One region of the Nonomuraea sp. NPDC049028 genome, then DNA from elsewhere that is predicted to be linked to it. Evidence: riboswitches for the same ligand, from Rfam matches in the RefSeq annotation. Region 1 holds a riboswitch; the other holds the start of a gene.
What was found. Region 1 has a riboswitch for cyclic di-AMP ahead of ACGFJ2_RS24665 (C40 family peptidase). Riboswitches for the same ligand answer to the same signal wherever they lie in the genome.

Region 1 (6,404 bases):
CCCGGTGCTGGCGGCGCTGGCCACGCTGGAGTTCACCTTCATGTACAACGACTTCCTGTGGGCGCTGGTGCTGATGTCGTCGGGCGACAAACTGCCCGTCACCTCGGCCCTGAACAACCTGCGCGGCCAGTTCTTCACCGACTACAACCTGCTGGCGGCCGGGTCGATGCTGGTCGCGCTGCCGACGCTGATCGTCTTCCAGATGCTGCACAAGCAGTTCGTCGCCGGACTCACCCTGGGGGCCACCAAGGGCTAAAGGAGCGCCTGGAAGCGGGCGGCGACCAGGTCCCAGGTCCACTCGCCGGCGATCCAGTCGCGGCCCCGGGCGCCCATCTTCCGGGCCCGTTCGGGGTCGCCGAGCAGCTCGATCAGGGCCGCTGCGACCTCCGCCACGTCGGTGCCGTCGACGACGAGGCCGGTCTCGCCGTGCCGTACCGCGTCCGGGGCGCCGCCGGACGCGCCCGCGACGACCGGCAGGCCGGTCGCCGATGCCTCCAGGAACACGATCCCCAGCCCTTCGACGTCGACGCCGCCCAGCCGGGTACGGCACGGCATCGCGAACACGTCGGCGGCGGCGTAGTAACCGGCCAGGCTCCCCGCCGGGACCGTCCCGGTGAAGCGGACGGACTCCTGCCCCCGCGCCAGCTTCTCCAGCCTCTTGCGGTACGGCCCGCCGCCCACGAACAGCAGCACCGACTCCGGCACCGCCCGCAGCACCCGGGGCCAGGCCCTGATGAGCTGGTCCTGGCCCTTGCGCGGCACCAGCCTCGACACGCAGATCACCACCGGCCGCCCGGCCAGCCCGAGCTCGGCCTTGGGCGCGTCCGGGTGGAACTGGCCGGTGTCCACGCCCGGCGCCAGACGTACCAGCTTGGCCGGCGAGATCGCCGCGGCCAGCCGGGCGCGCGTGTACTCGCCGAGGTAGGTCACCACGTCGGCGTGCGCGCCGATCCTGCGCAGCGCCCCGCGGAACAGCGGCGCGCTCGCCCACGACGCCTCGTGGCCGTGGGTGAGCATCACCACGCGCCGCGCGCCGGCCGCCCGTAACCCCGGCGCGAGCAGGCCCAGCGGGGCCGCCGAGCCGAACACCACGGTGTCCGCCCGCTGCTCGGCCAGCAGGCGGGCGGCCCGGCGGGCGACCGCCGGGGTGGGCAGCATGAGCGAGGTGGGGTGCCGGACGATCCGGTACGGCTGGCGGCTGTCGAACTCCGCGCACCCCTGCCAGGCCGGAGCGTAGACGGCCACGCCAGGGGTGCGCAGGGCCAGCCCGTGCACGAACGACTGGATGCCGCCCGGCCGGGGCGGGAAGTCGTTCGTGACGATGAGCACGCCGGTCACGGCTGCTGCTGGCCGTTCAGCGCGGCCCACTCCCGGGCCATGGCGATGCGTTGGGGGCCGGTGGGGTGTGACGCATAGAGGGCATATTCCACCGGATCCGGCGACAAGTCGGAAATATTGGTAATTGCCAGGCGTTTCTGCATGGAGATGAAGGTGGCCGGGTCCTTCGTGAGGTTCAGGGCGTGGAGGTCGGCGCGGGCCTCGATGTGGCGGCTGACCACGTTCTGGGCCGGTCCTGAGATGACCGTGGCCAGGCTCATCAAGCCCATGATCACTCCTACCGCCCGTGGATCGGCCGCCGAGGCGATGCCCGTGCGCCGCCGCAGCATGCCCAGCAGCAGGAACAGCAGGATCGCGCCGAACGCGGCGCCCAGCCCGCCCACCAGCGTGCCGACCAGCACGTCCCCGTACTTGGCGTGGCCCAGCTCGTGCGCCACGACCAGCTCGACCTCGGACTGCGGGGCCCGCAGCAGCGTGTCGTACACGACGATCCGGCGCGTGGCGCCGAAGCCGGAGACGTAGGCGTTGAGCGCGTTCGTCCGGCGGGAGGCGTCGGCGATCAGCACGTCCTCGACCGGGACATGGGCGCGCTCGGCCAGCATCATCAGGTTCGCCCTGAGCGCGCCGCCCGGCATCGGCCGGAAGTCGTTGAACAGCGGCTCGAACACGACCGGGTACACGAACGAGGCCACCAAGGTGAACGCGAACGCGCCCGCGGCGGCCGGGATCCACCAGCGCCGCAGCCACCTGGCCAGCGCCACCACGACCAGCACCATGATGGACTGCAGCACCACGTTCACGGCCAGGCTCTTGAGCCGGTCGCCGGTCCAGCCGGCCCAGTCCTGCGTGGACAGGCCGTAGTCGCGCAGCCGCACCTCGTACCAGATGCCCAGGGGCCACCTGATCGCCTCGACGATCGCGGTCAGCACCACCACCCCGAGCACGACCCGCACCCACCACGGCCCGCGCAGCTTACTCAGCACCTTGGCACCGAACGGCGTGAGCACGAGCAACCCCGCGAACAGCACGGTCAGCCCGAGGGAGAGGTAACCGGGCAGGCTCGTGGCCGCGTCGAAGGCGGCGGCCCTGGCGATCTCGGCGGCACTGAAGTCGCGCGCCGGATCCGGCGTCACCGTGGGGGTGCCCGAGGGCATCACCCGCCAGGGCGTCGTGAACGCCACCACGGCCAGGATCACCACACCGAGCACGACCAGCGCCCAACCGGCACCGGCCCGGCCGAACGCGACGTCCCCACCGTCCGCGACCCAGCCACCTGACACGGCACGGTCGCTCGGCGCGGCACGGTCGTCTGGCGCGGCACGGTCGCTCGCTGTGGCACGGTCGTCTGGCACGGCGCGGTCCCTTGGTGCGGCGCGGTCGTGTGGCGCGGCGGTACCGCCTGACGTGGCGGGGTCGCTTGATGCGGCGTCCTCGCCGGGCTGTGGTGCCGGGTTCCGATCGGGGCCCGCGTCGTCGTCAGGCGGCGGCATGCTGTCGTCGGTGCCCTGCAGATCGTCCATCCGCGTTCCCCTTACGCAAGCTGGTCCCGCACGTAGTCGCGCCACCGTGCCGTCAGCGTCCCTGCCGAGAGCCCGAGCCTGGTGAGCCCCCGGTCGATGCCACCCGTCTGGGCATCACGGTAGAGCCTCACCAGAGTCCCCTCACCGAACCGCTCGGCGATGAAGCGACACGCCAGCCACGCCTCCTGGTACGCCCGTGCCAGACGTGCAGGCTCCCGGCTGGACGGTGCGAATGCCGCAGGCCCTGGCAATTCGCCCGGCAAGTGCCCGGCCCGCACCTCGGCGGCCAACTCAGCGGCGGCCACCCGGACCGGCAACCCCGCGTCCCGGTAGCCCACGTAGTCGGCGAACCCCTCATAGAGCCACACCGGCAACCGCTTCGTCCCGGCCGCGACGTGAGTGAGCTCGTGCGTGAGCACGATGTCCCGCCCGGTGGGGGTCAGCCGGGCGAAGTTCTCGGGCACCACGACCACTCTCCCGCCATCGGCCACCGCCGCCAGCCCGTCGACACTCCCCACCCCGGCCACCCGAGCAGCCTCGGCCGCCGAGCCGGGCACGAGCACCACGGGCCGTACGGGGCGGCCGAGCACGGCGGAGACCCGCGACCCGGCGGCATCGGCCCGGCGCGCCAGATCACGAAGCGACTCGGGCGCCGCGTGCTGACCGACGACGACCGAACGCACACCTCGTACGACCTCGGAGCCGTCCCCCCAGAGTCCCCGCGCCTCCGCCGGAAGCTCACGATCACCGGCCGCCGGGGTGTGGACGGTCGCCGACTGATCAGGCCCACCGGTCGACAGGTCACGAACCGCTGCCGAGAGGCCGTCCGTCCCTGGAGACCGGTGCGGGGCGGCGCTGGCCGAGGCGAGGGCCAGGAGCAGCACCCCCACCCCCAAGACTCGGCGGCTCACCTGCACGGACACGTTCCCCGATCGTAGTCGTCCCGCGCCGCGAACCGGCCGTCGCGGAGAGACCCGGCTCCTCGTCGCGCAGAGGCCCGGCACGTCGTCGCGCAAAGCGTCGGCTCGTCGTCGCGGAAGGGCCCGGAACACGCGAAGGTCCCGTCCCAGCTGGGACGGGACCTTCGTGACGGTCTTGCAGGCCGGATCAGGCCGGACTTACAGGCCGGGACGCACCGCGCCCACGAACGACGCCTTGCGCCATCCGCTGAGCTTCTCGACGCGCACCGTCGAACCCGTCCTCGGCGAATGGACCATCTTGCCGTTGCCGACATACATGCCCACATGGCCGAGCCCATAGAAGAACATCAGGTCACCTGGCTTCAGATTCTTCCAGGAGACCTTCTTCTTGATGCGGGCGAACTGGCTGTTCGTCACGCGCGGGATCTTGACGCCGGCCTTCTTCCAGGCGTACTGGACGAGACCGGAGCAGTCGAAGGAACCAGGTCCTGTGGCCCCGTAACTGTACGGGTCACCGATCTGGTCCTTGGCCACGGCGACGGCCGTACGGGCCTTCACCTTTTGCCGAGCGACCGCTGTTTGTTGCGCGACCTTCTTCACGGACCTGACGGCTTTCGCCGCTGTATTGGTCCCGGAAACTTCGGCCGCATCACGCGTTGTCGCCGCCTGCGCCGTCGGGGCAGGGAGGACCAAACCTCCGGCCGTCACGGTCATCGTGAGCGCTGCGCCACTCAGGGCAATGCGGGACAGACGGGGGTTACTGGGGGAGGTAGACAGGATTTCTCCTTGGGACTTCCACGAACGCCTACCGGGTTAGCTGACGGATTCGGGCCTGGAAGTCGCCCTACGGCGCAATACGCGCCGATTCACCCCTGATCCCGGGAGCGGGATCGCTGGGTCCCCGGCTCCGTGCCTCCTGGCTGCACGGACTCGGCAGGCCACCGCCACGTAATGACATGTAGAAGGGCGGCGACCTAACGGATTTCTTTTCTGTCCACATCGGGGACCCGATGGAGAGTCGCGACGCCATGGCTTGTTCGCCGCGACGCCAGAAGCTACGCCCTTGAGTAACGAGCTGGCAAAGCCGTCATGGGGTTGTCAGGATCACTCAGAGGTGTCAGTAAAGTCCCCAACCCCAGCTGGAGCGCCGGGTTATGTTATTCAAATGTGACCCTTCTCACACTTGACGACACAGTGATCTGTCAGGTCCCTTTTGTCACTCTTGTCACACTGGTCCCGCTAGCAACACGCCCAGAGGGCGCGTGATCGTGTCGCGACTGCGCGGATGTGGCCGTCGCCAGGGTCGCCGACGGGCCGGGATCAGTGATCGTCGTCACCCGCTGAAGGCGTTCCAGCAGCGTTCAGCGACCCGGCCAGCGGCATCGGCCTGCGCGCCGAGGTCCGGCGACCAGCAAATCGGGATCAGTTGAACAGCCGGTCGGGTGCAGTTGAATAAGCGGCCAGAGCCCGTTGAACAGCCGGTCGGAGCCCGCTGACCACCGGGCCGAGTTCGTTGACCACCGGGCCGAGTTCGTTGACCACCCGGCCGAGGTCCATTGACCACCCGGCCGAGGTCCATTGACCACCGGGCCGAGGTCCGTTGGCCGGCAAGCCGGCAAGCCCACGTGGACCGCCAAGCGTTAATCGGCGGACCATCCGGTCCATGGCCACCGGAAACCACGGACCGGGTCAAGAGGACGCACGTCACGGCGCCCAGCGCGCTCCACCGGAGGAGCGTGTCCCTGGACAGAGCCCAGCCACGGACGGCGGGTGGGGCTCACCGTGCTTGCCGTACAGAAATCAGTGGTTCTTCACCCGGAACAACCTACGGACGGATAGCTCCCACCAGGGTGCCGCCATAGGAGGACAGAGTGACGACCTTGACCACGTCGCCGGTCTGGGGGGCGTGCACGATCTGCCCGTTGCCCGCATAAATGCTGACATGCCCAAGCCCTGAGCTGAAGATCAGGTCGCCGGGCTGCAGGTCCTTCAGATCCACCTTGCGGGACGACCCCCAGGCCCACTGCTGCCACGTGGTCCGGGGCAGCGACACGCCCCCAGCGCGCCACGACGCCTGCGTGAGGCCCGAGCAGTCCCAGCCGCTCGGTCCCGTGCCGCCGAACACGTACGGCTTGCCCACCTGCGCGTAAGCGAACCTGAGCACCGCCGCCGCGTTGCCGGAGGCCGAGCCCGTGTACTTGATGCCGGTGCTGTTGGGGTCACCGGTCTTGTAGGCGCCGAGCTTGTCCAGCAGCTTCTTCTGCTTCGCGATCAGCTTGCGGACCTCCGAGCGCTCCTTCTCGACCCCGTCGCGCTCCTTGTCGGCCGCCTGCAGCGCCGCCTCGGCCTTGTCGCGTTCGTCCTTGAGCCCGCGGTTCTCGCGATCGAAGGCCGCCAGCCGCGCCACCTTCTCCTCCGACAGCTGCCCCGCGAGCGCCATGCCGCCCAGCAGGCCCGTGGGATCCGGCTGGCCGATCATCGTGGGCCAGGAAGTGGCGTCGGGGCCGCGCGTGTAGGTATCGACGGCCATGTCGATGACCTGGGCGCGCAGGGTGGCGACCGTCTCAAGCTTGCGTTTGTAGCTGGCGTTCAGCTTGCCGTATTCGCCTTGGGCCGCCTTGTACTT
Region 2 (6,404 bases), on a different contig from region 1:
CGGCGGGCCGGACTTCACCGTCGCCTTCCGCCCTGCGAGATCATGAACCGCTACGCCATGATCGAACGGTGACGGCCGGCATACCGCTGCTGCCTGCCTCTGGCAGAGCTTCGACGTCTCACCTGCCTGACCACGACGGCAACGCAGAGCACGCCCGCGAACACGACCCCAGACACCGCGATGCTCTCCGTGGAGGCCGTCGGCAGGACGACATCGGTCTCCTGCGCCTTCCCCGCCGCCTGCACGACCCCTTTCCGGACCAGAGGCGTCCGCGGGTTGCCGCCCGTCAGGACGAACGTCTCACCCTCCCCGAACTTCTCCTTGACCTTGCGGGGAAGGCCGTAGCCGACGACCTTGCTCTGGTCCCTGTCCTTGCGCTTGAGCCACACCTTGTCGACGTTGGCCTCGATCGTGGAGATCTGGTCTCCCTGTACCTTCTCGACGATGCCCGCATGGTCGATCCGCTCCACATCGCGTGACCCGCTCCAGTCGTAAAAGACGATGGCGCCGGGCTCCGGCTTGTCACTCCAGGCGTCCTGCTCCTTGAACCACTTGGCGTGGTCGACGGTGTAGGCGAAATCCCCCACGTACTTCTCGACGCCCGCCTGGTTGGCGGCCCAGGTAATGAACATGTCGCACCATGGGGCGGTCTTGAAGTAGGGGTCGCTGTTGTCCACGTTGGCGTAGTACCAGTTACCGAACTTGCTGTAGCCGTCGGTTTTCTCGCGATAGCCGAGATTTTTCTGGGCAGCGTCGAGCAGCCCGTCCACAATGGATGGCATAGGTCCGGGGTTTGACCCTTTCTCCTAATGGCCTACCGGGTTAGCTGACGGGTTCGGGCCAGGAGATGACGCCCTACCGCCGCATCCGTGGCGGATTCACCCCATGCGTGGATCGCTCCAGGCTCTGGTTCCCCGGTTCCCGCGGCGCGGGCCTCGGCACCAGCCGGCCGCCTCCACCGCGAAGGCAAGTCACCGGCAAGTACGAAGGACTGTAGTAGGTAGAAAGGGTGACTGGTTACCGAAATGAGATTTTTGGCATAAAAGATCTATCCAACGCAGACCGACCAATACCGTGCGCTACACGTTGTTATACGCAAGGCAAGCACCGCAGCGGGTCAACGCGTGATCACTCAATCACCCTCACCACGCCTGCGAGATTGCGCGTGTGGACGGGCACCAGTTTGACGACGTCCCCCGCCTGCGGGGCTTGGATCATCTTTCCGTCGCCCCAGTAGATCGCGGCATGGGAAATGTAGCCCGGGTTGGTGGGGTCCAGCCGCCAGAAGATCAGGTCACCCGATCGCATCTGGGAAAACGGGACCCGGGGTCCACTGGCGAACTGCTGATGCGTCACCCGCGGCAGCCGAATACCCGCCCTGCCAAAGGCCCACTGGATCAGGCCGGAACAGTCGAAGGCGTCAGGTCCCTCGGCGCCCCAGACATACGGGGCGCCCAGTTTGCTCTTCGCCGCCGCGCACGGTCGGCTTGGGCGTGTAGGCCCGGAAGGTCGATGGTTCCACCCCCACCGTTCCCACCCTCCTACCGCCGAGCGGTATCGCCGCCGCATCGACGATCTCCATGGAGCTCACACTTTTGCGTACTCGAACCCGCTCGATCATTTGTTCAGGCAGCGGACGATTCGCGACCACAAGCAGGTGTGGCTCCCGCAGACGGTCGAGGGCCGCCACAACAGGCGGTTCAGGCGCCGGCGAGCTTTGCCCGGCTTCCCGGGTCCAGCCCGAAGACGCCGGGGCGGCTTCGCCGGTCGCTCGTAGTCGACGAGGGCTAACATCCCCGCCATCAGCGTTGCAACCACGAGTCCGGCCACGAGGTACACCGCTCGGGGCAGCACGCTACTACGGTTCATAGTCACTGCGACATTATGCACAACCCGAACAGCGACACAGCGGCCCACGCTCAGGCACGGCACCACGCCGTGGTAAAGGTAAAGGATTAATGGCTGAACCCTAGGCCACACAGGGCCTTCGGGTCGGCTTCCAAAGGTTTCGCTTGCGCTGGCCATTTGGCTTGCATACCTTTACAGGCCCAAGGCCGCAGCGTTCCGATGGTGGCCTGTAATGCCGAGACCGCGTCTCGTCTGCACCGGCGTTGTGTGCAGATCGCAGCCGCGGCCGCCGAGTCCGCTTTCTCGCGGAGCCGGGGATCCACTTTCTTGGGGTGAATCGGTGCGCCCGTCCCAACGGGGCTCCGTAGGGCACTTCCACGCCCGAACCCGTCAGCTAACCCGGTAGGCGGCATGGAAGCAAGGAGCCATTCCCCGCATGTCCAAACACCTCTTGCCGAACTACGGCAGGTCCGCCCGTAAGCACGGCCTCACCCTCGCCGCAGCGGCCGTGGCCAGTGCACTCATCACCAGTACGCCCGCCTTCGCCAGCGACCACGCCAGCGAGACCCAAACTGGCGTCTCGCGGTCTGCGACTTCCTCCCAGCCCCAGCGCCAGGTCACGGCGGACGCCGTGCTGAAGCTGGCCCAGCAGCAGGTGGGGACGACGGAGAACGCCAGCGGCGGCGGCACCCGATTCCACAGCTGGTACATGACTTCCCCCAGGGCCCAGGAGACTCTGGCCCGCGACGGAGGAAGCCTTCAGGCCTACGCCAACGCTCCGTGGTGCGCCATGTTCGTCTCTTGGGTCGGTGAGCAGACCGGCGTTAGGCCGACGATGGGATGGGACGCCTATACGGTCACATGGGCGCGGTGGTTCAAGAACAACGGACGCTGGGGCACCCTTGCCAAGCCCGGAGCCGTCGTTTACTACGCATGGGGCGGCGACAAGAGCATTACTTCCATCGACCACATGGGCCTGGTGAAGAAGGACAACCGCGACGGCACCATCACCGCGATCGAAGGCAACACCGGCAATGGGAAGGTCGAGGAGCGGGTGCGACCCAAGTCCGACGTCGTCGGCTATGGCTATCCGCAGTACAAGTCCTGACATCAGGGAAGCCGTCGCTTCGGCAATTGCTGTAAGAGAGCTGCTATGCGGTTATCCGCGCATCAGCATTAGCGGCCGATCCTACTATGTCATATAGTGAAAAGTCGGCTGGCTGGTCCTCCCGGGAGGGGACAACCGCAGCCATCCGTTCGGACGTACTCGGCATTCGCCCCCGTGATGCCGGGCACGTCGTCCTAGGAGATCGACTTCCGGTCGTGCCGAGGCCTAGCCGAGAACCCCAAGCAGGTCCCGGCAAGCGCGTTCGCAGTCACGGCAGGCCTGTGCACAGATGCCACAGTGGGCGTGCTTGGTGTGCCGCCCGCACTCGTCGCCGCACGCCTTGCATGCCTGGGCGCAGGCTTCGAGGACCACACGCGTCATGTTCGCGTCATAGCCCGTGTGCCGCGAGAGCACGCGCGCAGTGGTCTCGCAGATGTCCGCGCAGTCCAGATCGCTGCGTATGCATTTGACCATTTCGGCCACCATGTCCTCACTCAGGCAGGCGTCCGCGCAGGCCGTACACGTTTGAGCGCACCGGAGACACTCTTCGATGCATTTCGTAAGCTTCGCCTGGTTGACATCACCAAGGTCCTTGGGGTAGGCGGAGAGCATCTCCCCGACTTGCAACGTCATCTCTCGTCCTCGCTTTCGCTGCACCGGCCACCGCGACGGCGGCTCAGACCTCCGTTACCCATCCCCCCGCGCACGTAACACCTCTCCCACTACACGAAGCAGTAGATAGTCGACCGCTCCGGACGGAGATGAATGCAGGGAGACGGGCCACATCCGAGCAGCAGTCTTCGCGCCGTCGCCAACCATCGCTACTATGATGGATAGGATTAGGAGGGGCGGGATGGCGCGCGGTCTTGGTGAGCTGGAGTCCGCTGTCATGGGCCACATCTGGTCATGCGACGGCCCTGTGTCTGTTCGTGAGGTGCTTCAGGCGCTGCAGCGCCGCCGGGTCCTTGCCTACACCACGGTGATGACGGTCATGGACAACCTCCACAAGAAGGGCTTGTTGCGCCGCCACCCATCCGGCCGGGCCTACCTGTACGAGCCCGTGATGAGCCACGAGGCTTACAGCGCCCAGATCATGCAGGAGGCCCTGGCCAAGGGCGGCAACCAGGCCATGACGCTCGTCCATTTCCTGGAGCGGCTCACCCCTGAGGAGCACGCTGCCCTCGATGCCGCCATTCACCGAAGCGACCAGCAGTGATCGTCGAGGGCGCCCTTGTTGCGCATGCGGCGATCACGGCATGGGGACTGCCACGACTAATCATGCGCAGCCAACGGCTTCGCGACTCTCCCCGGCTGTCGATCGCCGCGTGGCTGGCCGGCTGTGCATCGGTGATCGCGTCGGGAGCCTTGGCCGGGCTGCAGCTCGCCTTCCCCGCCCACGCCATCGGGGACGAGGTCGCCGCGCTGATCATAACCTGTGGTGAGATGCTGTCGGGTCATGTTTCTCCGTTCACGGCCCGCCCGCTGGCCGCGCTGGCGGGCCTGTCCGTCGCCGGCGGCATCGCCATCAGGGTCGGCTGGGCCAGCCTGACCGTGCTCTGGACCGGACGGCGTTGCCGAATCAGGCACCGGAAGGCTGTCCGGCTGATCGGACGCGAGCGGCAAGAGCTCGGCGCGCTCGTCGTCCAGCACGACGAGCCCGCTGCCTATTGCGTCCCAGGCCGCCGCGCTGTGATCGTGATCACCAGTGGAGCACTCGCGGCGCTTGATCACCGTCAGGTGGCTGCGGTGCTCGCCCACGAACGGGCCCATGTGACCGGCCGTCATCACCTCCTGCTCACGGCCGCCCAGGTCGCCGCCAAGGCATTTCCCGGACTTCCCGTGTTCGCCGCGACGGGAACCGCGGTGCCCCACCTTGTGGAACTGCTGGCCGATGACGTCGCCGCACGGAAGCATGCGCGCGGCGTAATCGCGTCGGCGCTGATAGCCGTCGCCAGGGCATCCACCCCCGCGGCCACCTTGGGAGCCGGCGGCGAGTCGACCGTCACCCGTGTCAAGCGCCTGCTCAGCCCCGTCACGCCGGCCTGCGGGCGCGACAGAGTGCTTGGCATTCTCGGTGTCAGCGGGCTGTTGGCGGCGCCGGGGTTCGCGCTGATCGTCCCCTCCTTGATCACCTTTCTGATTTCCTGCCCGGTCATCGGGTAGTCGAAAGGACCTCTCGCGATGCGTATCTGGACCAGGAGACAGTGGCTCGTTGGATTCGTGGCCGGGTGCGTCACCGCAGTGATCGTCGGCGTTCCCACCGGGATCATTCCCACCTCGTACTTTTCCCGCATGACGCCGGTGTTGTGGTGGAACTACCCGGTGTGGCTGGTCACCGCGATCCTGAGCGGTCTGATCGTCGCCACCTATGTCGCCCCGGTTCAGCCCCCGCCGAGCCAGCAGAAGAAGACGCTGAGCGGAGGGTTGCTCTCTGCCTTCGCCGTCGGCTGCCCCATATGCAACAAGCTCGTCGTCACCGCTCTCGGGACGAGCGGCGCACTCACCTACTTCGCTCCGGTGCAGCCTGTACTGGCGATCGCCTCGGTGTTCATGCTCGGCGAGGCGCTCCGCCGCCGGATGCGCGCCCTCAAGATTTGCCCTACCTACTATGAATGTTAGTAGAGCGGGCTACGCTCTTCCCATGCGCGATCCACGGCTAGGGATGTCAGCCTACCGTCCCGCGACGCCATGAACCGCTCGACGAGCACCCAGCCAAGCCCGCCGGTGTCCCGGAGCGGCTCCCGGCGTGCCCTGCGGAGTCGGCGGGCCCGGTTGGCCGTCGTCGTGACCGCCGTCATCGCCGTTCCAGTGCTGGCTTACGCCCTGCCCGCCATCGCGCTTGCCGGAGAGGTTCCGCCGGGCACACGTGTCGACAACGTCGACATCGGCGGTTTGTCTCCGGCCGAAGCCCGCTCCCGCTTGGAGCGGGAGTTCGGCAAACGGACCGCGCTTCCGCTCGCGCTTGTCGCGGTCGGCAAGACCAGACGGGTGACTCCCGCCGACCTGGGCCTGGCCTTCGATGCAGAAGCAACCGTACGGGCCGCCCTCGACGGCGCGACCACGCCGGCGGGCATCCTCCGATCACTCTTCGGCAGCCGTCAACTCCAGCCAACGGTCACCGTGGACGAGCAGCGCCTCACCACCAAGCTCGCCGACCTGGCCAAGAGCATCGATGCCACGCCCCGCGAGGGCACCGTACGATACCGCGGGCTCGAACCTCAGGTCGTACGGCCCAAAAGCCGGACGCGCTCTCGACCGTGAAGCCGCAGGGAGAGCCATACGCGCGGCCTTCACCAGCAAACGCCAGTCAGTCGACCTGCAAGTACGTGCGCTGCCCCCTCAACGCCCCAGGGACGCCTCGTTCAAGATCTCGAACGGCAAGCCGCAACTCATCCACGCCCGCGTTGGACGCGGTATCGACGTCAACGCCCTTGGCACGGCGATCTCC

Region 2: another riboswitch for cyclic di-AMP. It lies ahead of ACGFJ2_RS07025 (CHAP domain-containing protein); the one in region 1 lies ahead of ACGFJ2_RS24665 (C40 family peptidase).

Annotation. Positions count from the first base shown of each region.
Region 1 is NZ_JBICTR010000006.1:277,691-284,094, reverse strand. It holds gene ACGFJ2_RS24685 (carbohydrate ABC transporter permease) at 1-256, shown strand, start outside; gene ACGFJ2_RS24680 (glycosyltransferase family 4 protein) at 253-1,338, opposite strand; gene ACGFJ2_RS24675 (M48 family metallopeptidase) at 1,335-2,858, opposite strand; gene ACGFJ2_RS24670 (hypothetical protein) at 2,870-3,781, opposite strand; gene ACGFJ2_RS24665 (C40 family peptidase) at 3,977-4,492, opposite strand; cyclic di-AMP (ydaO/yuaA leader) riboswitch at 4,566-4,724, opposite strand; gene ACGFJ2_RS24660 (hypothetical protein) at 5,201-5,335, opposite strand; gene ACGFJ2_RS24655 (C40 family peptidase) at 5,604-6,404, opposite strand, start outside.
Region 2 is NZ_JBICTR010000002.1:148,150-154,553, reverse strand. It holds gene ACGFJ2_RS07035 (CHAP domain-containing protein) at 51-782, opposite strand; cyclic di-AMP (ydaO/yuaA leader) riboswitch at 797-951, opposite strand; gene ACGFJ2_RS07030 (C40 family peptidase) at 1,129-1,569, opposite strand; cyclic di-AMP (ydaO/yuaA leader) riboswitch at 2,126-2,272, shown strand; gene ACGFJ2_RS07025 (CHAP domain-containing protein) at 2,285-2,956, shown strand; gene ACGFJ2_RS07020 (four-helix bundle copper-binding protein) at 3,182-3,589, opposite strand; gene ACGFJ2_RS07015 (BlaI/MecI/CopY family transcriptional regulator) at 3,810-4,172, shown strand; gene ACGFJ2_RS07010 (M56 family metallopeptidase) at 4,169-5,119, shown strand; gene ACGFJ2_RS07005 (hypothetical protein) at 5,138-5,575, shown strand; gene ACGFJ2_RS07000 (peptidoglycan binding domain-containing protein) at 5,645-6,217, shown strand; partial or broken gene ACGFJ2_RS06995 (peptidoglycan binding domain-containing protein) at 6,129-6,404, shown strand, end outside.